2 regions of the Geobacillus sp. Sah69 genome follow, and region 1 is predicted to be linked to the other one. Evidence: a T-box and tRNA genes for the amino acid it is inferred to sense, from the RefSeq annotation. Region 1 holds a T-box; the other holds one or more tRNA genes.

Region 1 (14,548 bases):
GCGGCCATGGGGCGGAGAAAGGCGCCGGACGGGAAGAAGAAGCGCGGCTGTCTTCTCCCCGTCTCGGACGGGCGCGCATCCCGTACAATGTGATGATGCTAAAGGAAGACCGGCGCAAGCTCGAGGAACGCTCGCGCCGAGACGGCTATTCGCTGCCGCCGTCTGCGTTGCTTGAGTCGCCCGGGGAGGCGGCGTCTGCTGACGAACAGTGGATTCGCGAACAATGCGCCCGCCTCGACCGGACGTTTGCGAGCTTCCATATCGGAGCGAAGGTCGTTGGGGCAACGCAAGGGCCGACGGTGACGCAGTTTGAAGTGCAGCCCGATTTGGGCGTGAAAGTAAGCAAAATTACGAGCTTGACGGACGACATTAAACTGAGTTTGGCAGCGAAAGACATTCGGATTGAAGCGCCGATTCCCGGAAAGCGGACGATCGGCATTGAAGTGCCGAACCCATCGAGCCGTCCGGTGCGGCTGCGGGAGATTTTAGACGACCGCGCCTTCCGCGAGCGCCGCTCTCCGCTCACTGTCGCCCTTGGGCTTGACATCAGCGGCGCGCCGGTCGTGACCGATATCCGCAACATGCCCCATGGTCTCATTGCCGGGGCGACCGGGTCAGGCAAAAGCGTCTGCATGAACGCTATGCTTGTCAGCATGTTGTACAAAGCCGCCCCGCATGAGGTGAAGTGGCTGCTGATTGATCCAAAAATGGTGGAGCTTGCCCCGTACAACGGCTTGCCGCATTTGCTCAGCCCGGTCATCACCGAAGCAAAAGCAGCCGCCGGGGCGCTCAAGTGGGCGGTCGGCGAAATGGAGCGGCGGTACGAGCTGTTTGTCCATGCCGGCGTGCGCGATCTTGAAAAATACAATGACCGTCTGCGTGCAAGCGGGGGAAGTGAGGCGCCGTTGCCGTACATCGTCATCGTCATCGACGAACTGGCTGATTTGATGATGGCCGCCCCGGCCGATGTCGAGGAATCGATTTGCCGCTTGGCGCAAAAGGCGCGGGCGTGCGGCATTCACTTGTTGATCGCCACGCAACGGCCGTCGGTTGACGTCATCACCGGCTTGATCAAGGCGAACATTCCGACGCGCATCGCCTTTTCTGTTTCTTCCCAAGTCGACTCGCGCACGATTTTGGATGTGAACGGCGCCGAGCGGCTGCTTGGGCGCGGCGATATGCTTTTTTTGGAAAACGGGTCAGCCAAGCCGGTGCGGTTGCAAGGCTGCTTCATTTCTGATGAAGAAATTGAGCGGGTCACCGCCCACGTGAAAGCGCAGCAAGCCCCTTCGTACATGTTCAGTCCGGACGAGTTCCGGCAAGCGGCGGCGTTCGGCGAGGAAGACGACGAGCTGTTTGACGAAGCATGCCGGTTTGTCATCGCCCAGGGAGGGGCGTCAACGTCAAGTTTGCAGCGTCATTTCCGCATCGGCTACAACCGCGCCGCCCGGCTCATCGAGATGATGGAGCATCATGGGCTCATCTCGGAAGCGCGCGGCAGCAAACCGCGCGATGTGCTGATGAGCGAGGAAGAGTGGGCGCGCTGGCGCGGGGAGCACGGAGGGCGCTCTGCCAACGGCGTTGCTTCCGGGCGGTAGTGTTTTGCCGCCGGCCGTGCTATAATGGGGAAATGAAACCGCCGGCGCGGCGGCATGAAGCAAATGGCAAAACTAGACGAATATCATATACTGTTCTACAGAGAGAAGATGGCTGGAGGGCTTAGCGATGACAGTTTACCATTTTGTTGGCATCAAAGGCACGGGAATGAGCGCGCTTGCACAAGTGCTTCATGATCTCGGTTATACAGTGCAAGGGTCGGATGTAGAAAAGTGGTTTTTTACGCAAAAGGCGCTCGAGGAACGGGGCATCCCGGTTTTGCCTTTTTCCAAAGACAATATCCGCCCAGGTTATACGGTCATTGCCGGCAACGCCTTTTCCGATACGCATGAGGAAATCGAAGCGGCCCGTCAACTCGGCGTCCCTGTCATTCGATACCACCGCTTTTTGGGCGAGCTGGCGGGGAAATTCACAAGCATCGCGGTGACCGGCTCACATGGAAAGACGACGACGACGGGCTTGCTCGCTCACGTGATGCAAGGGGCGCACCCTACGTCATATTTAATTGGGGACGGAACGGGAAGAGGGGAGCCGGGGAGCAAATACTTTGTGTTTGAGGCGTGCGAGTACCGCCGGCATTTTTTGTCCTATTTTCCCGATTATGCAATCATGACGAACATTGACTTCGACCACCCCGACTATTTTGCCAATATTGACGACGTCTTTTCCGCCTTCCAACAAATGGCGGAACAAGTGAACAAGGCGATTGTCGCCTGCGGGGATGATCCGTATTTGCCGAATCTCCAGGCGAAAGTGCCGATTTTGTTTTACGGGCTTAGCGACGAAAACGATTTTCAGGCGCGCAATATTGTCAAGACGCCCGAAGGGACGGCGTTTGACGTGTTCGTGCGCAACACGTTTTTTGCCTCTTTTTCCATCCCGCGCTTTGGCACCCATAACGTGCTGAATGCGCTCGCGGTCATCGCCCTTTGCCACTATGAAGGCATTGACGCCGGCACGATCGCCGCCCGGCTGCAGACGTTCCAAGGGGTGAAACGCCGCTTCAGCGAAAAAACGGTCGGGCGCCAGGTGTTGATTGACGATTATGCGCATCATCCGCGCGAAATTACCGCCACATTGGAGGCGGCAAGGCAAAAATATCCGGGACGCGAGGTCGTTGCCATTTTCCAGCCGCACACGTATACGCGAACGCAGACGTTTTTGCGCGAGTTTGCCGAAAGTTTAAAGCAGGCCGACCACGTCTATTTATGCGATATTTTCGGCTCGGCGCGCGAACGCGAGGGCAAGCTGTCCATCCGCGATTTGCAGGCGCAAATTCCGCGCTCGCAGCTGCTTGAAGAAGACAACGTCGCAGTGTTGAAGCAGCATCCGGATGCAGTGTTGGTGTTTATGGGCGCCGGCGATATTCAAAAATTTCAACAGGCGTACGAACAGGCCGTTCTGTCCGCGTAGCGGCCGGCCGGGAAGCGGGCTGTGACCAAAACAGCCCGTTTTTCGTTGGGCGGCAGGAATCGAATGAGACGGCGGCGAACGTTTAAAGGCGGAGGCAAACGGGTACAAACGGGATGAGGCGGTCCGGACGGCAAGGAGGGAAACGAAGTGGAGTGGCTTTTGTACGCGAGCGCTGCGGTGGCGGCGGCGGCGTTTTTGTTGCTTGTCGTGTACATCGCGAGGACGCTCGTCGTCCTGCAGGAAACGCTGCGCCGGCTGACGGCGGCGGTGGGCCATACGGAGGAGCAAGTGCAAGCGGTGGTCCGCGAAGTCACCGAGCTTTTGCATACGGCGAACGACATCGCCGGCGATGTGCAAAAGAAGGTGGAAAAGCTGAACAGCGCCGTCGAAGCCGTCAGTGAAGTCGGCGACGCCGTCCGCTCGTTCAACCGCGCCCTTCAGCAGACAGTCGCGGCGCTGTCGGCTCGAGCGGGCGGCGGGCGGAAAAAATGGCGCAAAACGTTGCGATGGGCAAATGTTTTGCTCGATCTAAGGGAAAAATGGAGGGAAAGGGAACGATTGCGTGAACAGGAGGGAATGCAAAATGGCGAAAAATAACGGCGGATTTTTGCTTGGGGCGCTTGTCGGCGGCATCGCCGGCGCGGCGGCGGCCATGTTTTTAACAAGTGAGAAAGGACGGCAATGGCTCGCGGAATGGAGCAGCAGCGAAACGTGGGAGCCGGTGAAAACGACGGCGGCGGAATGGTTGGAAACAGCGAAAGAGAAAACGAAGGAAATCGCCGAGTTCATCCCGCTGAAAACAGCTGAGGCCCCGTCCGAAGGCGAAGAGGCAAAGACCGGTGCTGAAAAAGCGACGATCCCGATTCCGCCATCCGCTGAGCCGGCCGACCGCGAGACGCTGCAAAAGCTGTTTGAGGAAGCGGAAGCGGCGCTCGATGACGCCGAGCAAACGATGGGACACCGAAGCGGAATGGAGTGAGCAGAACGTGGGAATGGAGAAACTGGAAACCGTCGAACAGTTTGAACGCGTCAAGAAGGAAACGAACCGCTTTTTGTTCGTCAAACATAGCCTAACATGCCCGATCAGCCGAGCGGCGTTCGGCGAATGTGAAAAGTTCGCCGCCGATCACCCGGAGCTCGCGGTATATTGCCTGTACGTTCAAGAAGCGCGGCCGCTCTCGAACTACATCGCCGAGACGACCGGCGTTAAGCACGAATCGCCGCAGGCGCTTTTGTTTGAAAACGGCAAAGTCGTCTGGCACGCGTCCCATTGGGCTATTACGTACGATGCGCTGAGAACGAACATAGCCACCGCCTAGCCGCCTGTCCGCGCGACAGGCGGTTTGTTCTCCTTTTAAACTTTACCACTTAAAAGCGTTTAATCAAAAAAGCATTTTTTTCGTGACAACCGCTAGGTCATCGATTATAATAAAGACTAATTACAAAACTTCGATCTTCAAAACGGGGAAGCGCCCCGAACGCAGCCGGCGGCGGCCGCTATGGGGCGGAAACGATGCATGAAAATGGGCGAAAGGATGAGAGAAGCATGAGCAACGAACGGTTGGAGGAGCTGCGGGCAAGGGTCGATGAGATTAACCTGCAATTGTTGAAGCTGATCAACGAACGGGGGCGGCTCGTTCAAGAAATCGGCAAGATCAAAGAAGCGCAAGGAACGCACCGCTACGACCCGGTGCGCGAGCGGAAAATGCTCGACCTCATTTCCGAGCATAACGACGGTCCGTTCGAAACGTCGACGCTGCAGCACATTTTCAAGGAAATTTTCAAAGCGGCGCTCGAATTGCAAGAAGATGACCATCGGAAAGCGCTGCTTGTCTCGCGGAAAAAGCATCCAGAAAACACGATCGTCGAGGTGAAAGGAGAGCGGATCGGCGACGGCAAGCAATATTTTGTCATGGGCCCGTGTGCGGTGGAAAGCTACGAGCAAGTGGCTGCGGTCGCCGAAGCGGTGAAAAAACAAGGCATCAAGATGCTGCGCGGCGGTGCGTACAAACCGCGCACGTCGCCGTACGATTTCCAAGGGCTCGGCGTGGAAGGACTGAAAATTTTGAAACGGATCGCCGATGAGTTTGATTTGGCGGTCATCAGTGAAATCGTCACGCCGGCGGACATTGAAATCGCCTTGGACTATATTGACGTCATCCAAATCGGCGCCCGCAACATGCAAAACTTTGAGCTGCTTAAGGCAGCCGGCCAAGTGAATAAGCCGATTTTGCTGAAGCGCGGCTTGGCGGCGACGATCGAAGAATTCATCAACGCCGCTGAGTACATCATGTCGAAAGGAAACGGGCAGATCATTTTGTGCGAGCGCGGCATCCGTACGTACGAGCGGGCGACGCGCAACACGCTCGACATTTCGGCTGTGCCGATTTTGAAGAAAGAAACGCACTTGCCGGTGTTCGTCGATGTCACCCACTCAACGGGGCGGCGCGATCTGCTCATCCCGTGCGCCAAAGCGGCCTTGGCGATCGGCGCCGACGGCGTCATGGCCGAAGTGCATCCGGACCCGGCCGTCGCCTTGTCCGATTCCGCCCAGCAAATGGACATCGCCCAATTCAACGAGTTTATGGAAGAAGTGCGCGCCTTCCAGCGCCAGTTCGTCCAAGCGTAAAGGGCAAAGGGCGGTGTGTCGGCGAAAGAAGACGTCCCATTGTGTTGGGGCGTCTTTTGTTTTTGGGGCAGTGCGAAGCAGGCTGTGGTCGAGGCGGGAAATGGAGGCCGGTTGGGTTGGCGGCATGATAGGGCAACCGAATCGCGCTGTCTGGCGGATTCCTGTTTGCGCTGATGGCCGTTGGCGCCCAGCACAAAAACACGGGGAAACGGCGGGCTTCCTTTTCATGCAAGGGCGTGGTTTCGGGCAAACTACCGGTGAACGGTTTGTGAACAAACCGGCAAAAATGGTTGCGATTTCGTTGCGAGTTGGCGATAATGTATCGTATGATAGTTGTACATACATTCGGAATTTGACCGGTTGAGTGAAAAGGAGTGAAAGGAATGACCGTAACGATTTATGATGTGGCGCGGGAGGCGAACGTCTCGATGGCGACTGTTTCGCGTGTCGTGAACGGCAATCCGAACGTCAAGCCGTCGACACGAAAAAAAGTGTTGGAAGCGATCGAGCGGCTCGGCTACCGCCCGAATGCAGTGGCGCGGGGGTTGGCGAGCAAAAAAACGACGACGGTCGGGGTGATCATCCCGGATATTTCGAACATTTTCTTCGCCGAACTGGCGCGCGGCATCGAAGACATTGCAACGATGTACAAATACAACATTATTTTAAGCAACTCCGACCAAAACAAAGAAAAAGAGCTGCATTTGCTCAACACGTTGCTCGCCAAGCAAGTGGACGGCCTGTTGTTTATGGGCGGGACCATCACCGAAGAGCACGTCGCCGAATTTCAAAAATCATCGGTGCCGATCGTGCTGGCGGCGACGGTCGGGCCGGAGGAGATTCCATCGGTCAACATCGATTATGAGCAGGCGGCGTTTGAAGCGGTGACGTATTTGCTGGAAAAAGGAAACCGCCGTGTGGCGTATGTGACCGGTCCGACCGACGATCCGATCAACCAGCGGAAGTTGGCTGGCTACCGGCGCGCGTTGGAAGAGCGCGGGGTGCCATATGACGAAGAGCTGGTCGTTGAGGGCGACAATTCATACGACTCCGGCTTGGAAGCGTATGAGAAAATCGAGGAGCTTGCCGAACGACCGACGGCGGTGTTTGCCGGCACGGACGAAATGGCGCTCGGCATCATCCACAGCGCCCAAGACCATCACGTGCGCGTGCCGGAAGAGGTGGAAGTCGTCGGTTTTGACAACACAAGGCTTGCGACGATGGTGCGGCCGCGGCTGACGACCGTCGTGCAGCCGATGTACGACATCGGAGCGGTAGCGATGCGGTTGCTGACGAAGTACATGAACAAGGAGAAAGTTGACAACCATATCGTCGTCTTGCCGCACCGGCTTGAAGTGCGGGAATCGACGAAATAAGGAGCGAGGCTGATCCGAAAACGCGGAGCGTTTTCGGATCAGTCTTTTTCGCGTTTCCTCCGAACGCGGCCGCCGATGCGCTCTCGTTTGCGTTTCCCATGCGCCGCCAACAGGCGCGAACCGGCTCGATGGCGCCCATAAAAAGCAGCCACCTTCGCCTATTGTTTCTGAATTTGGAGGGCGGTTCGGTCGGCCGGTCACCGTGCCGGCCGCTGGCTGCGGATGAAATACAACGCTTTTTCCACCGTCTGGGCATTTTTTTCGCTGATCTCTGCTTTGCGCGGAATCGGGGGATACAAGTCATCCGGGTCGTCCCACTCAAGCGGAAGCGCGACGGGTGAAAGCGGTCGCTAACGTTCGCGCCACTCATCTGGCAGCGAGCCGGACACATCGGCTTGTCCCGTCATCTCGAGCCCAAGGAGCGCCCATGCCCGCGGCACGACGCGCCAGATGTCATAGCCGCCGACGACGACGGCGATCCAGCGTCCGCCGCAATATTCATGTGCGATTTCGTGCGCGAGCTTCGGAATGGCTCGGTACGTTTTCATCGTCACCGACAAATGGGTGAGCGGATCGTAATAGTGGGCGTCGACGCCGTTTTGCGTCACGATGACATTCGGGCGGAAAAAGTCGGCGATTTCCCGAAGCGCGGTCGTATAGACGGCGATCCATGATTCGTCTTCCGTGAACGCATCAACGGGAATGTTGAACGAATAGCCGTAGCCTGCGCCTAAGCCGCGCTCTTTGACATTTCCGGTCCCTGGGAACAAATAGCGCCCCGTTTCATGAATGGAAAACGTGCAAACGTTCGGATCGTCGTAAAACGCCCATTGCACTCCGTCGCCATGGTGGGCGTCCGTGTCGACGTACAACACGCGCAGTCCGTATTTCTCCCGGATGTATTGAATGGCGACCGCGCTGTCGTTGTAGACGCAAAAGCCGGACGCTTTGCCGCGGAAGCCGTGGTGCAGACCGCCTCCAAGGTTGAGCGCATGCTCGGCCGCTCCGGAAAGAACCGCGTCGACGGCGGTGAGGGTGCTGCCGACCAAAAGAGCGCTCGATTCGTGCATGTTGGGGAAAATCGGCGTATCCTCGGTGCCAAGGCCGTAGTTTTGCGCCGCCGCTTCCGATATAAATAAAAATGGCGCCGGCTGGCGCGATTTTATGCAAATAGTCGACCGGATGGCGGGATCGAATTCTCATATACGTCCGAACAGCCGGGATGTTGAACGATTGCTGCAAGGCATAGCGCGCCGTGACGAGCCCGTGCGTTTTTCCGTCCGCGTTTTTCGGTGTATACGAACCGATCGAAAGCGACAAGTCGGGAATGATCGTCGCCGGCTGGATGACGCCCATCTCCATCGCCGGCGCGTATACTAAGAGCGGTTTCATCGTTGACTCGTTGGACCGGTGCGCCTGGGTGGCGTGGTTCAACTGCTTGCGCCCATAATCGAGGCCGCCGACGAAGCTGATGATTTTTCCCGTTTTGTTTTCGATGAGCATCGCCCCGACTTCGACCGGTTGGCGATGGGGGATCATTTTTCCTGTTTTCTTGTCTTTGGTGTAATACACATTGTCGCTTCCGTAATATGGGTAGCGGGCGGCGATGCGCTGCATTTGTTCATAAATCTTTTTGTCGATCGTCGTATAACATTGTGGAATTTTGCTGATTTTTCGCCGTTTGTGCGAAAAGCGTTAGGGTTGACAGCGAGCGCATCGCTATGGTATAAGAATGTATATATTTCATATGAGAAAGCGATGATGGGAACAAGTAGCGGCTGCCTCCCTGGTGCAGAGAGCTGGCGGACGGTGCGAGCCAGTCCACAGGCAGGCGTGAATTACCTCCCTGAGCAGCGATGGCGAACGTTTTTGGCACCTAGTAGCCATCCGCCGGCCGGCGCCGTTATCCAAATGAGTGAGAAAGCACCATGCTTTCTAAGTAGGGTGGTACCGCGACGAACACTCGCCCCTTCATCACGGGCGGGTGTTTTCTTTTGCATGACATTTATAGAGAGGTGAAGGACATGGATTTGCTTGCGGAATTGCAATGGCGCGGGCTCGTCAACCAAACGACGGATGAAGACGGGTTGCGCAAGCTGTTGAATGAGGAGCGGGTGACGCTCTACTGCGGGTTTGACCCGACGGCGGACAGTTTGCATATCGGCAACTTGGCCGCCATTTTGACGCTGCGCCGCTTCCAGCAGGCGGGGCACCGGCCGATCGCCCTAGTCGGCGGAGCGACGGGGTTGATCGGCGATCCGAGCGGGAAAAAAAGCGAGCGCACGCTCAATGCCAAAGAAACCGTCGAGGCATGGAGCGCGCGTATTAAAGAACAGCTCGGCCGCTTTTTAGATTTTGAAGCGGACGGCAATCCGGCGAAAATCAAAAACAACTACGACTGGATCGGGCCGCTGGATGTCATTACGTTTTTGCGCGACGTCGGCAAGCATTTCAGCGTCAACTACATGATGGCGAAAGAGTCGGTTCAATCGCGCATCGAGACGGGCATTTCATTTACCGAGTTCAGCTATATGATGCTGCAGGCATACGATTTTCTCCGCCTGTACGAGACGGAAGGATGCCGCCTGCAAATCGGCGGGAGCGACCAATGGGGCAACATCACGGCAGGGCTTGAGCTTATTCGCAAAACGAAAGGCGAGGCGCGGGCGTTTGGCTTGACGATCCCGCTTGTGACGAAAGCGGACGGCACGAAATTCGGGAAAACGGAAAGCGGCACGATTTGGCTCGACAAAGAGAAAACGTCGCCGTACGAGTTTTACCAGTTTTGGATCAACACCGATGACCGCGATGTGATCCGTTACTTGAAGTACTTTACGTTCCTGTCGAAAGAGGAAATCGAAGCGCTTGAACAAGAGCTTCGTGAGGCCCCAGAGAAGCGGGCGGCCCAAAAGGCGCTTGCTGAGGAAGTGACAAAGCTCGTGCACGGCGAAGAGGCGCTCAGGCAAGCGATTCGCATTTCTGAAGCGCTCTTTAGCGGCGACATTGCCAATTTGACAGCGGCGGAAATTGAGCAAGGGTTCAAAGATGTGCCGTCATTCGTTCATGAAGGAGGCGACGTTCCGCTTGTCGAGCTGCTCGTTTCTGCCGGCATTTCGCCATCGAAGCGACAAGCGCGCGAAGACATCCAAAACGGCGCCATTTACGTCAACGGCGAGCGCCTTCAAGACGTCGGAGCCATATTAACGGCTGAACACCGCCTTGAGGGGCGGTTTACGGTCATCCGCCGCGGGAAGAAAAAGTATTATTTGATTCGCTACGCCTAAGAAAAAAGATCCGAAATGCCGATGCATTTCGGATCTTTTTTGCGCCTTAACGCGAGTAGAACTCGACGATGAGCGCTTCGTTGATTTCCGCTGGCAGTTCGGAACGCTCCGGCAAGCGGGTGTACGTCCCTTCCATTTTTTCCGGATTGAACGTCAAGTAATCTGGAATGTAGTTGTTCGCTTCGAGCGCTTCTTTAATCACTTGCAAGTTGCGCGATTTTTCGCGAACGGCGATCGTTTGTCCCGGTTTGACGCGGTACGACGGGATGTTGACGCGGCTGCCGTCGACCAAAATGTGGCCGTGCGTCACGAGCTGGCGGGCTTGACGGCGCGTGCGGGCCAACCCTAAGCGATAGACGAGGTTGTCTAGGCGCGATTCTAACAAAATCATGAAGTTTTCGCCGTGTTTGCCCGGCATTTTGCCTGCTTCTTCAAACGTTTTGCGGAATTGGCGTTCGTTCACGCCGTACATATGGCGCAGCTTTTGTTTTTCTTGCAGCTGCAAGCCATATTCCGACAATTTCCGCCGTTGCCCCGGACCGTGTTGGCCAGGCGGATACGGACGTTTTTGCAATTCTTTCCCCGTGCCGCTCAACGAGATGCCAAGGCGGCGGGAAATTTTCCACATTGGGCCAGTATAACGAGCCATTCGTTGCTCCTCCTTACGCTTTTATTCCCGTAAAATAAAAGCAGATGTGCGCCAACAATTATGGCCATTTTGTTTTCATGCATCCTCGCTCTCGCAGCTAAGAGTTACACGATGCACCTCGGCGGGTCGAGGAACAAAATGAACCATAAAAGTGGGCACAAAGGCTGCTATATTTTACACAAAGGCTATTATATGATTTTTAGAGGATAAAGTCAACATTTTGTTTCCCTTCTTCTCTATTTGTATGATATAATATAAGATGCAATTTTCAGAAAAATTGCCATCCCATTCTCTCATTTGGAATGATGATGCCGGTTTGGGTGGAAAAGGCGATGAACAAGGAAGAAATGAATCGGTATGAATCATTTAAACAAAAATTTTTCCACTGGTTTTTAGCGTTTCAGGACGATAGGCCGTTTTCGGCGGCGGCGGGCGAGTTGCTCGCGCTGCTAAAAGAAGAGCTGGCGCTCGAGCAAGCCGTTTTTTATTTGTACGACCCGGTGCGGGCTGCCTTTTATCCGGAAGCGGCTGCGGTTGGGACGCCGGACGCTAGGCCGATCGCGGCTGATGGAGAGCGGAAAGTCGCTGTTGTCGATGCCGGTGGGCCGCATATGGCGGCCCGGCTCTTTTTCATGCTTTCCGATGAGACACCGGCGATGGTCGAGCTCGTGTATCGAAAAGATGGCGGTTTTGACGAGCGGTTGTTGTGGGAGATCCGGACGGATTTGGCGCGATTGTTTCGGAAACTTAGCGCGGTGCTGCAAGGAGAGGGCGAAGAGAAACGGTATGGACAGCTGCATCACTTTGCCGCAAAAATTCATTCCTCGATGCATATCGATGTTGTGCTTGAAGAAATTATCCGCACGCTGCAAAACGTCTATCCATCATTCACCTACCACCTTCTGTTGTCGCATGACAACCATCTGCGCGGAAATTTGCCGATTAAAACGCTTGTATTGGATGAAAGGGAAAAACAGACGGCGGCGTTGCGGGCGTTTTTGACTGGACAAGTGCAATGCGAGGAGATGGAGGCGCCGCCGCGCTCGGTGCTGTACGCCCCGATTAAAGGGGTGCAGGCGGTGTATGGGGTGATTGAAATGATCGCCCCATACGCTGCGCCATTTCCAAAACGAGAGATTCATTTTGTTTCGCTGCTGGCGAGCACGGCTGGAAGCGCGCTTGAGAACGCCAAGTTGTATGAACAGTCGCGCCGGCTTGTCGCCGATTTGCAGCTGATCAACGACACAATGCGCCAATTGAACGCCCGGCCGCGGCTTCATGAAGCCATTGAGTACATGGTATCGCAAATCCAACAATCGTTCGGCGCGGATGAAGTCGGTTTTTTCTTGTTTGCCGACGGCAAGCGGGAGCTTTTGCCAGGCAGCACGCCGTTTTTTTTCGACCATCGGTCCGAGCCCTATATCGAATGGGTGGAAAAGCGGCGCCAAAGCGGAAATGACATTTTATTTGCCGGTGATGTATGCGTGTCCGCTTTCGGTTCGTTTCGTTCCATCATGGCGGCGCCGATGCAGCAAAACAAGGAAACGAAGGGACTGTGCATTGCGCTCGCCAGCGAGCCATACCGATTTACGTTTGAGATGTTTAAGCTCTTGGAATCCCTCGTTCAACATTCAACGCTGGCGTTTATGAACGCGATGCTGCGCGAAGAGCTCGAGAAGATGGTAGTCACCGATTATTTGACAAAGCTGCATACGCGCCGTTACTTGGACGAGGTGATCCAAACATCCATGGGATCCGATGCATTTGGGGCGCTCATTTTGTTTGACATTGACAACTTTAAGCAAATCAACGATGTGTACGGCCATCAAACGGGCGATAGGGTGCTCGTCCAAGTGGCTGAGACGGTGCGCGCCAACATTCGCGATGGCGATGTGGCGGCGCGTTGGGGCGGGGAAGAGCTGGCGGTGTATTTGCCGAAAGTGCCGCTGTCTGACGCCATTTCGATTGCCCGCCGCATCACAGAAAAAGTCAGAGAACAAACGATTCCGACGGTGACCGTTTCGTGCGGCGTGTCATGGTGGGAGCGCCAAGGCTGCGAGGATGCAAAACAGCTGTTCAAACGAGCCGACGCCGCGCTTTACATGGCAAAAGAGACGGGAAAAAACTGCATTTTTGTGCACGATGACTGTCATTTGTATAAGGTGTAAAAAAAGGAATCCGAGCAAGCGGATTCCTTCTTCGCGCTTGGTGCGCTTTTTTCGTCAGGCGGAAATGAGCACGCTGGCAAACTGCTCCAAGTAGCGGCGGTCGATGTCATCGAAGCGGTTTTTTACCGGGCTGTCGATGTCAAGAACGCCGATGACGCGGTCGTCTTTGATGAGCGGCACGACGATTTCCGATTGAGACGCCGCATCGCAGGCGATATGGCCCGGGAATTGGTGAACGTCTGGAACGACCACCGTCCGCCGTTTGGCGGCCGCTGTGCCGCACACCCCTTTGCCGAACGGAATGCGCACGCATGCCGGCAAGCCTTGGAACGGGCCAAGCACAAGCTCCTCGCCGTCTGCGAGATAAAAACCGACCCAATTGATGTCGGTGAAAAACTGGTTGAGCAAGGCGGCTGCGTTCGCCAAGTTGGCGATGAAGTTGGGTTCCCCGGAAATGAGCGATTTCAGCTGTTCGATGACGAGCGCGTAATTTTCTTCGCGTGTTCCGTTGTAAGCCATGGGACGAAACATAGAACTAGCCTCCTTTTTCATCATGGTTGGAGCAGGACTCTGGCCTCAACATCCAGCAGGATGCAAGCAGGGAAATGGCTGATTCGCCTATTTTATGACGGCTGCGGGCGGTTGTCAACCGAAAGCGCCTCGCGGTCCATCCTCTCCCGTCCTTGGTGCAAGTCGGCGGCGCGATGGGCGTCGGATCCGTAGACGATTGGGATGCGCCGCCGCCGCGCCTCGGCGATCACGCCGCCCGGCGGATATGGCTCAAGGCAGAGCGGTTTGGCGGCGCCGGCGCCGTTGTAGTCCAATTCATAGCCGAACTGCTTGATGTCATCGAGAATGGCAACAATCCACTCATCCATTGGTTCCAAGCATGGGAAACGGCGTTGGAACTTGCGCACAAGCGTCATATGGCCGATGCGTCTCGGTTTGTAGCGGCCAAGCTCCGTGCGGATCGATTGCAGCACTGTTTCGTAGTAGGTGCGGTGGACGCGTTCGACCGATCCGAACAAGCGGACGATGTCAGCGAACATATCTTCGCTGTAATCAAGGCATACATATTGCCCTTCGTAGGCCAAAAAGTGAACCGATAAAATGCTGTCGTCAAGCAGCGGGCCGACCTCGTCGAGCAGGCGGGTTGTTTCTTCCTCAAAGCCAGGAATAAAATCGACTTCGAGCCCGACACGGATGGCAATGTCGTTTCGGTAGCGGGCTTTCACCTCAGCGACGGCGTGCAAATAGCGCTCAAGCTGGCTAAGCTTCATCGAACAGTCCTGGTTGGGCGTTGGATCGATAAACCGCTCAGGAAGCGGGGCATGCTCCGTAAAGGAAATGTCGGTATAGCCCAGTTCGATCGCGCGCTCTACATAGGCCTCAAGCGGATCTTGGCTTCCGTG
Region 2 (9,160 bases), on a different contig from region 1:
TCGGCTCATCGCATCCTGGGGCTGTAGTCGGTCCCAAGGGTTGGGCTGTTCGCCCATTAAAGCGGTACGCGAGCTGGGTTCAGAACGTCGTGAGACAGTTCGGTCCCTATCCGTCGCGGGCGCAGGAAATTTGAGAGGAGCTGTCCTTAGTACGAGAGGACCGGGATGGACGCACCGCTGGTGTACCAGTTGTCCCGCCAGGGGCACCGCTGGGTAGCTATGTGCGGACGGGATAAGCGCTGAAAGCATCTAAGCGTGAAGCCCCCCTCAAGATGAGATTTCCCACCGCGTCAGGCGGGTAAGATCCCTCGAAGATGACGAGGTCGATAGGTCCGAGGTGGAAGCGTGGCGACACGTGGAGCTGACGGATACTAATCGATCGAGGGCTTGACCTATAAGCGGCTTCTTCCGACGGTTATCTAGTTTTGAAGGAATGAAAAAAAGTCCTTGACAGCTCAACGCGAATCATTATAATAATAAATGTCTAAAGTGATGTCATTCCGCAGTAGCTCAGTGGTAGAGCAATCGGCTGTTAACCGATTGGTCGCAGGTTCGAATCCTGCCTGCGGAGCCATCGTGGAGAGCTGTCCGAGTGGTCGAAGGAGCACGATTGGAAATCGTGTAGGCGTGAATAGCGCCTCAAGGGTTCGAATCCCTTGCTCTCCGCCATGATTCATCAACATGGCCCGTTGGTCAAGTGGTTAAGACACCGCCCTTTCACGGCGGTAACACGGGTTCGAATCCCGTACGGGTCACTTCTTCGTGGAGGATTAGCTCAGCTGGGAGAGCACTTGCCTTACAAGCAAGGGGTCGGCGGTTCGATCCCGTCATCCTCCACCATTTTTAATCGTTGTGGAGTGGAGCGACGAGCCTTTGCTTCATCGAATTCACTTCGAGTTACCTCGACGCATCTGGCATCTTTGAATCAGCTTGTAGAGGAAGAGGTAACGGATAACAACGCTAAGAACATTGTGCAAATTAATTTACTTTCCTATCGCCGCGGGGTGGAGCAGTCCGGTAGCTCGTCGGGCTCATAACCCGAAGGTCGCAGGTTCAAATCCTGCCCCCGCAACCAAAATTGGTCCCGTAGTGTAGTGGTTAACATGCCTGCCTGTCACGCAGGAGATCGCGGGTTCGAGTCCCGTCGGGACCGCCATTGTTTCAAAATTATGAAAAGAGACAGCTCAGTAGTTCAGTTGGAGTTGCCTCAACACATCTGGCTTCCTCGAATCAGCTTGTAGAGGAAGAGACACGGTGCAGTACAAGCAAAGCAATGAAAAACTTAATATGGCTCGGTAGCTCAGTCGGTAGAGCAAAGGACTGAAAATCCTTGTGTCGGCGGTTCGATTCCGTCCCGAGCCACCATATAACAATAATGTGCATCATATGTATGCCAACTTAGCTCAATTGGTAGAGACGAGCATCCGCTTCATCGAATCGGTTGCGAGTTGTCCCGACGCATCCAGCTTCTTCGAGTTGGCTGGTAGAGGAAGGGACACAACAAATGAACAATGAGCCGCGATTTATATCATAGTTATGCCGACTTAGCTCAATTGGTAGAGCAACTGAATCGTAATCAGTAGGTTGCGGGTTCAAGTCCTGCAGTCGGCACCATTCTTTGGAGGGGTAGCGAAGTGGCTAAACGCGGCGGACTGTAAATCCGCTCCCTTTGGGTTCGGCGGTTCGAATCCGTCCCCCTCCACCATGATTAAAGGGGCATAGTTTAATGGTAGAACAGAGGTCTCCAAAACCTCCGGTGTGGGTTCGATTCCTACTGCCCCTGCCATTTTGATTATCATTATGGCGACTATGGCGAAGTGGTTAACGCACCAGATTGTGGCTCTGGCATGCGTGGGTTCGATTCCCACTAGTCGCCCTTCACTTTTCGGCGTTGGGGTATAGCCAAGCGGTAAGGCAACGGACTTTGACTCCGTGATGCGTTGGTTCGAATCCAGCTACCCCAGCCAATGACGCGGAAGTAGTTCAGTGGTAGAACACCACCTTGCCAAGGTGAGGGTCGCGGGTTCGAGTCCCGTCTTCCGCTCTCGATCAAGGCGGCATAGCCAAGTGGTAAGGCAGAGGTCTGCAAAACCTTTACCCCCGGTTCGAATCCGGGTGCCGCCTCCATCTAATGAATATAAAAAGTGTTGACAGACATGAAGTAATGTGATAAAATAATGCATGTCGCGCCGATGTGGCGGAATTGGCAGACGCGCACGACTCAAAATCGTGTGGGCTTTGCCCGTGTGGGTTCGACTCCCACCATCGGCATCGAAAATAGGAAGAAGGCTTTAGGGACAAGGGGTTTCACGTAAGTGAAATCTCTTGTTTTTTTATTTACTGAATACGATTCGAGAAAAGAAAATCGTGTGCGTACAATCGTGTTCGGTGAGGTGAAATGGAAAGTGCCTACGTACGGCCATCATGCCCACGTTTCTGTATTTGGGGCGGTGAATGTGCTCAATGGGGACACCGTTCTTCATCGAGCAGTCGCTGCGAATGCGACGACGTTTTTGGATTTTTTAAAGATCTTGAAGAGCCGTTATCCAGACCAGCTGATCGTGCTCGTGCTCGACAATGCCCGCATCCACCATGCCAAAATGGTGAGAGATTTCTTGCGCCAAGAAGGGGAATCGTTTCACTTGATCTTTTTACCTCCTTATTCCCCACAGCTGAATCCCATCGAACGCTTGTGGAAATGGCTCAAGGATGCGGTCATTGCCAATGTGTTTCACAAAGATCAAATGGATATTGACCAAGCCATTGCCCGGTTTATGGAATATATAGATCAACAACCGGAAGAGGTGCTTCGATGCTTGGGGTGTGCAGCGTGATGCAAAGGTTAACTTTTCAAGGTGCATTTATATAGTTAAGTGTAAAATTATAGAAGGAATTATATAGATAGGAAGCGAAATAGAGTAGAAAGATAAGGTGAAAAACGAACGTCTAAGCAAGGGATGCTGCTCGATGTAGTATGCTATATCATTTTTCTGTTAGTTGTCTGGCATGTGGCGCACGGTCACATTGATGACTATTATGCGACGCTTATCTCCACCGTTTTCGGCATGGCATACAAGATATACTGCTTTCTTTCTATATTTTGAAGCTCATCAATAAATAGAAAGGTGGAAGCATGAGATGAAAGTAGAATTAAGCAAATTTCGCGTAAAGGAAGGAAAATCGAAGCGGGTGGATGAATGGATGGAATTATTAAACACACATATGAACGAGGTGCTGTTGACGCTCAAAGATGAAAAAATGCATGTCGAAGCGATCTTCCGCGAGCGAAATGAGGAAGGAGAGTTTCTTTACTGGTTCTCTGTTCAGGGAGAAGGCGGGATTTCCGTAGAAGAGTCCGAACACGAAATTGATAAAAAACATTTGGCGTTCTGGTATGAGTGTATTGATGAGGAATATAACGAACCTGTGATCACGACAGAAGTAGTGATGATTCCAGAGCATATTCGTAAGGCGATGGAGTAAGCAAGTTTGAGAAGTTAATCATGAATCTAATTTTTTATTTTATTTCCTTAATATTTAAAATAAAATATTATTGTCAAGGGACAACAAAGAATGGGGGAATAACGGAGGCAATCGAAAAGCCGCCCTTGCCTTTATCGAATGTTACCTTTGGCGGTGTTCGGTTGGTCAAGGGTTCGCTTCGCCGAATCCGGCAGGTTTTCTCTTCGACGGGCTCAGGAGGACAAAAAGGTCAGGTTGTCTCTTGTTGGAGAAACGCTTGTGCCATGGTGATCAGCTTCGTTCACTGGGCCGACATATGCGATAGCTCGGCGAGCTCCGGGATGACGACCGGCACCCGGTCTTCGAGCGCGCTATGCGGGCGCAGAAAGATGACAATGATTTGATGAGTGGGAGATGGACATTGAAAAAACGGAAGAAATACGCGGCGGCGAGCGTGGTGTTGGCGTTGGGGCTGCTGGCTCCTTCGTTTGGGCCGACGGCGGTAGGCGCGGAGGAGCGGGACGTCGTCAAGCTGCGCATTTTAGTGGCGTTCCGGTGACGATGCCGGGTTCATGGGGCGATACGCTCGGCGTGATCGACTTGACGGTCGAGCAAGTCGACGGAAAATGGAAAGTGACGCAAGCGAAAGCCCAACTCCGTCCAGTGTATGACAAGGCGACGAAAACGCCGTTGGTTGACAGCGATTCGGCCGTCGAGCAGGCCATTCAGGCGGAGCACGAAGCGACGATCCAGTACGTCCGCAGCCCGGTTGGAAAAACTACGAGCCCGATCAACAGCTATTTTGCACTCGTTCAAGATGATCCGTCCGTGCAAATCGTCACGAACGCCCAAAAGTGGTATGTGGAAAAAATGTTAAAAGGGACGCAGTATGAAGGCCTTCCGGTGCTGTCAGCCGGCGCTCCGTTCAAGGCCGGCGGGCGCGGTGGACCGAGCTATTACACGGATATTCCGGCAGGGGAAATCGCCATTAAAAACGTCGCCGATTTGTACTTGTATCCAAACACGGTGTATGCGCTGAAAATTACGGGAGCCGAGTTGAAAGAATGGCTTGAGTGGTCGGCGGGACAATTCAACCAAATCGACCCGAACAAGACAGGCATTCAGCCGCTTGTCAACAACGACTTCCCGACGTACAACTTCGACATTATTGATGGCGTGACGTACGAGATCGATGTCACCGAGCCGGCGAAATACGACAAAAACCAAAATGTGATCAATCCGAAAGCAAACCGCATTAAAAACTTGCGATTCCAAGGCAAACCGGTGACGGCGAAGATGGAATTTATCGTTGCGACGAACAACTATCGGGCGACGACGAACCGGATCATCAATCCGGGCGGGAAAAACACGATTTTGGCCGCGCCGGATGAAAACCGGCAAGTGATCATCGATTATATTCGCGAAAACGGAACGATCAACCCGTCCGTGGACGGCAACTGGACCTTTGCGCCAGTGAAAGGGAAAGCATCGGTGACCGTTTCCTTTGAATCGTCACTGGAAGCACAAAAATATTTGCCGCCAGACAGCCGCATCCGCTATGTGGCGACATTGTCCAACGGGTTTGCCCAATACGAACTTACGCTGTTGTCTTGGAAAGAAACGAAAACAAACCATTCGAAAGAGCTAGAAAAATCTGGACGTTAAGAAGAGGTTGGAAAAATAGCAGGTGATTTAGGAGGCAGGTGATTTCGTATAAAATACTGCTAGTTCCAGCTGTTTCTTAATTAGAACAACCTTGCGGAATCAATCTTCTTTTTCGGCGAAATGCCGCTGATTTGCTCGTGACAGCCGTTTTTTACCGGCCTTTTAGGTGACACGAAAATGTGACTAAAAGTATTTCTGGCGCTACTGCCATTTTTTCCATTTCGAAAATATCGCCTTTTTGACTGACGATGAGAAGAAGATCTTTTACGTTAACGTCATTTCCGAAAGAAGTCTCCCACCTCAAGGAATGTGAAGAGCGATCGATCAATGAGTAGGTGGGAGATGAATTTCGGTTGGCCATCGCCGATGAATATGATCGTCTATGGTTCAAACCGACACCTTTGGAACGAAGGGAAGCGTAAAGGGTTCTTGTTTGTGGCTTACCGTTCAGTGAACACGCACAAGTCGCTTGAAGCCCCTGCCTCTAAGCGAAGCGTAGGTGGTGGGCAGTTCACTTCTAACAAGGACAGTGAAAAACAGCCGCTTTCGTTGAGCGGGCGGTCATGGAAGGAAAAAAGATGTTCGATTGGGGAAGCGCTGCTTGTCCGACCGGGCGCTACCCATCATCTGCTTTTTCGAAGGCCGGTGGACATCGAGGTTCTTGGGATCATTCGTTTTGGAAAACGGAACGATTTTGTCACTGTATCTGTGGTGAAGCCCCCCACCTTTTGTAACATTGCCCGAAAGCAGTGCCACTGTCCATGGATGATTGTTTGCTAGCTTGGTCAGGAGGGAGACATGTGTTAGGCATTACAAGTTACGGGATGTATTTGCTGGCGTCGATTTTGATGCATGCCACTCCGGGAGTGGATACGATGTATATTATGGGGCGCAGTGTGGCGCAAGGGAGAAAAGCGGGCGTGTATTCGGTGTTGGGCATTTCGACGGGGGTGTTCATTCATACGTTGCTCGCTGCGTTTGGCTTGGCGGTGATTTTGCAGCAGTCGGTTGTCTTATTTACGGCTGTGAAAATCGCTGGCGCAGCGTATTTGGTGTATCTTGGCATCAAAATGATGCGGCAGTCGACGCCGCCAGCGTTGGAGTCCGAGGAACTGGCGCCGATGAAGCTGAACAAGATTTATTAGCAAGGCGTGACGACGAATGTGATGAATCCGAAAGTGGCGTTGTTTTTCCTTTCGTTTTTGCCGCAATTCATTCAAACGGATCAGCCATACGGCCCGCTTCCGTTTCTGCTGCTCGGCGTTTCGTTCGTGGTGACGAGCACGCTGTGGGGGCTTGGCGTCGTCTATGTCGCCGCGCTAGCGACGAAACGGATGCGTCAAAACGCGAAAATGGCGCTTCTTGTCAATCGATTGACAGGGATCGTGTTTATCGGGCTTGGTGTGAAGCTGCTGCAAACGAAAGCGTCGTGAGCGAGGGCGAACGGCGTCAGAAAGCATGATCCTCACCTGCCTGAAAGCGCGGGCGGTGATTCGGTGCGGAGGTTGGCTAGAGGAATGGGGACGGATGACAAAGGAATAGCGGTGATTCTCCTTGTGGCGGGAATCGGGGTGTTTCCGTTTGGGATCGTGATCATTAAGCAGCAGTGGGAAGAATACAAGAAGAAGGAGGGGCGTGAGCGGAGAATAGTCTTGTTTTTTGAAATGATCGATCTTTGGTCAACATGGGTGCTATTTCTCTCCCTGCTCCTCATATTGGGAGGCGCGGCACTGTTGTGGAGATGAGCAGAAAAGAGGGCAGCCGCCCTCTTTTTTCTTCCGCTACGACCGCTCGCTGACGGCGATTTGGATGCCGATCAGCGCGAAGATGGCGCCTTTGAGCCAATGGATTCGCCTAGTGATGGCGGTGTGGGCCGAGAGCCATTGGCGCAGTTTTTCCGCACCGATGCTCACTAAGGTGAAGACAGCGAGAGCTTGAACGAGAAAGATGACGCCTAATACGAGCATTTGCTGCGGGATCTGGCCCGCTGACGGATCAACGAACTGCGGCAGGAGCGCCAAAAAGAAGAGCGACACTTTCGGATTGAGCACGTTCATGACAATGCCTTTTTTGTACAGCGAGGCGTATGCCATTGGCTTCTGCCTCCCAAAGGAGAGGCCCTCGTCTCGTTCACGGAACGCCTGCCAGGCCAGGTACAGCAAATACACAGCGCCTGCATATTTGACGACGGCAAAGGCCAAGGCGGATTGGTAAATGACAGCCGAGACGCCGAGCACCGCCGCGCTGATATGGACAAGCAGGCCGGTGCACAGCCCGAGCGCGGTGGCGATGCCTGCGTGTTTGCCTTGCGACACGCTTTGGGCGATGACGAATAAAATGTCCGGGCCCGGCGCCAATGTAAGCAATATGGCGACGCTGAAAAACGAGAAGATCGTTCCGATTCCCATGAGGCATCCCTTCCTTCGGCATGATGACTCTATATGTTCGCCGCGGATCGTATTGATTCCTTTTTGTTTGAAAGGGAAAATGGACAAACGAAAAAGCCGCCCATGCCATTCAAAGCAGAGGCGGCATTTCCTATTCATGGGAAGCTTTTTTCTCCAAAAACGCCCGGCCATATTGGCCATGGTCGTGGAGCATGGCGTGCTCGACTTGGATCGTGGCATGCTCAATGCCGTATTTTTCCTTCAGCATTTCATTCACCGCCAAAATGACACAAAGCGGCTGGATGTGCTCGCTGACAAACACATGGGCCGACAGCGAGTAATGGTCGGTGGAGATGGCCCATAAATGCATGTCGTGCACGTCTTCGACCCCTTCGATCTGTCGAATGTCGGCGCGGATTTGTTCGAGATCGAACCCATCAGGTACGGCTTCCATTAAGATGAGATACGATTCACGCATAATTTTCGCCCCGCCTGTGAAAATGATGGCGGCGATCACGAGGCTGATGATCGGATCGAAAATCGTCCAGCCGGTGAAGTAAATGAGCAGCGCGGACACGATGACGCCGATCGAGCTGATTAAGTCGCCGATGAAATGCCAAAGGGCGCTCTGAACGTTCAAGTTGTCTTCTTCTTTCGTGCTCCGGCTTAAGACGATGGTCAACGTCAAGTTAACGATGAGGCCGATCGCCGCGATTCCGAGCATAAGACGAAAGTTGATCGGTTCAGGATGAAGAAAACGCTGAATGCCTTCCCATAAAATCCACAGCGCAATGACGGCCAACGTCAGCCCGTTCAAAAACGATGTGATGATTTCAAATCGCAAAAAACCGAACGTAAAGCGGCGGTTCGGCGGGCGCGTTGCCATGTAGAGGGCGACCATGCTCAATCCAAGCGCCAATACATCGGATGCCATATGGACCGAATCGGACAAGAGGGCGAGCGAGTTGGAAATCAGTCCGCCAATGATTTCAACGACGGTGAAAAACATGGTCAACAAAAGCGTCACCCAGAGCGCTTTTGTTGATTCATGTTGCGTTTTGACGTGCGGGAGATGGTGAAAATCGTACAGTGTTGGAGCCATAATGCACCTCCGTTATTTATAAATTATAATATAAAAATCCGCTTGTGTGCAAATGAAATTTCGACAGCGAGAAAGAGCGGTTGTTGGAATTTGTCTAAAAATATAGACGAACAATTCAAGGAATGAATCCTGCTGCTGGCGAATAGGAGTCAATATTGTGTATGGCCATCATCTTGCTTCAGAAAGGATGCGATCGAGCTTGATTGCGGCGAATCCGACGGATTTGGAAGTGTATTTGTTTCATGAAGGCAGCTTGCATAAAAGCTACGAGCTGTTTGGCGCCCACGTGATCGATGAGGGCGGAAGGGCCGCCACCCGCTTTTGCGTCTGGGCGCCGCATGCGCGCGACGTGCGCCTGGTCGGCAGCTTTAACGGCTGGGACGGGGCGAAGTTCCGCCTCACCAAAGTGAACGATGAAGGAGTATGGACGATCGTTGTCCCGGAAAACTTGGAAGGGCATTTGTATAAGTATGAGATCGTCACGCCGGATGGGCGGGTGCTGCTGAAAGCGGACCCGTACGCGTTTTGCTCCGAATTGCGCCCC

The links. A T-box is a leader RNA that pairs with one kind of tRNA and senses whether it is charged. The one in region 1 lies ahead of tyrS (tyrosine--tRNA ligase), so its partner is inferred to be a tRNA-Tyr.
Region 2: it has a tRNA-Tyr gene. The T-box ahead of tyrS (tyrosine--tRNA ligase) is inferred to sense a tRNA for this amino acid. The anticodon was not compared.

What each region holds. Positions count from the first base shown of each region.
Region 1 covers NZ_LLKS01000056.1:15,546-30,093, reverse strand. The annotation lists gene AP057_RS13190 (DNA translocase FtsK) at 1-1,598, shown strand, start outside; gene murC (UDP-N-acetylmuramate--L-alanine ligase) at 1,726-3,030, shown strand; gene AP057_RS13180 (DUF948 domain-containing protein) at 3,178-3,627, shown strand; gene AP057_RS13175 (hypothetical protein) at 3,614-4,009, shown strand; gene ytxJ (bacillithiol system redox-active protein YtxJ) at 4,017-4,349, shown strand; gene AP057_RS13165 (bifunctional 3-deoxy-7-phosphoheptulonate synthase/chorismate mutase) at 4,577-5,659, shown strand; gene ccpA (catabolite control protein A) at 6,043-7,035, shown strand; partial or broken gene AP057_RS13155 (acetoin utilization protein AcuC) at 7,233-8,168, opposite strand; partial or broken gene AP057_RS17125 (penicillin-binding transpeptidase domain-containing protein) at 8,194-8,685, opposite strand; T-box leader at 8,785-9,009, shown strand; gene tyrS (tyrosine--tRNA ligase) at 9,060-10,319, shown strand; gene rpsD (30S ribosomal protein S4) at 10,366-10,968, opposite strand; gene AP057_RS13135 (sensor domain-containing diguanylate cyclase) at 11,301-13,136, shown strand; gene AP057_RS13130 (GAF domain-containing protein) at 13,191-13,667, opposite strand; gene hisJ (histidinol-phosphatase HisJ) at 13,760-14,548, opposite strand, start outside.
Region 2 covers NZ_LLKS01000001.1:1,272-10,431, reverse strand. The annotation lists partial or broken rRNA gene AP057_RS00125 (23S ribosomal RNA) at 1-395, shown strand, start outside; tRNA gene AP057_RS00120 (tRNA-Asn) at 500-574, shown strand; tRNA gene AP057_RS00115 (tRNA-Ser) at 579-669, shown strand; tRNA gene AP057_RS00110 (tRNA-Glu) at 684-755, shown strand; tRNA gene AP057_RS00105 (tRNA-Val) at 765-840, shown strand; tRNA gene AP057_RS00100 (tRNA-Met) at 999-1,075, shown strand; tRNA gene AP057_RS00095 (tRNA-Asp) at 1,081-1,156, shown strand; tRNA gene AP057_RS00090 (tRNA-Phe) at 1,290-1,365, shown strand; tRNA gene AP057_RS00085 (tRNA-Thr) at 1,539-1,614, shown strand; tRNA gene AP057_RS00080 (tRNA-Tyr) at 1,621-1,705, shown strand; tRNA gene AP057_RS00075 (tRNA-Trp) at 1,713-1,786, shown strand; tRNA gene AP057_RS00070 (tRNA-His) at 1,804-1,876, shown strand; tRNA gene AP057_RS00065 (tRNA-Gln) at 1,893-1,967, shown strand; tRNA gene AP057_RS00060 (tRNA-Gly) at 1,973-2,044, shown strand; tRNA gene AP057_RS00055 (tRNA-Cys) at 2,054-2,127, shown strand; tRNA gene AP057_RS00050 (tRNA-Leu) at 2,189-2,271, shown strand; gene AP057_RS00045 (IS630 family transposase) at 2,316-2,834, shown strand; gene AP057_RS00040 (DUF6176 family protein) at 3,139-3,483, shown strand; gene AP057_RS17330 (hypothetical protein) at 3,884-4,021, shown strand; partial or broken gene AP057_RS00035 (bifunctional 2',3'-cyclic-nucleotide 2'-phosphodiesterase/3'-nucleotidase) at 4,006-5,115, shown strand; partial or broken gene AP057_RS00025 (LysE family translocator) at 5,928-6,560, shown strand; gene AP057_RS00020 (hypothetical protein) at 6,645-6,872, shown strand; gene AP057_RS00015 (LysE family translocator) at 6,909-7,535, opposite strand; gene AP057_RS00010 (cation diffusion facilitator family transporter) at 7,666-8,616, opposite strand; partial or broken gene glgB (1,4-alpha-glucan branching enzyme) at 8,804-9,160, shown strand, end outside.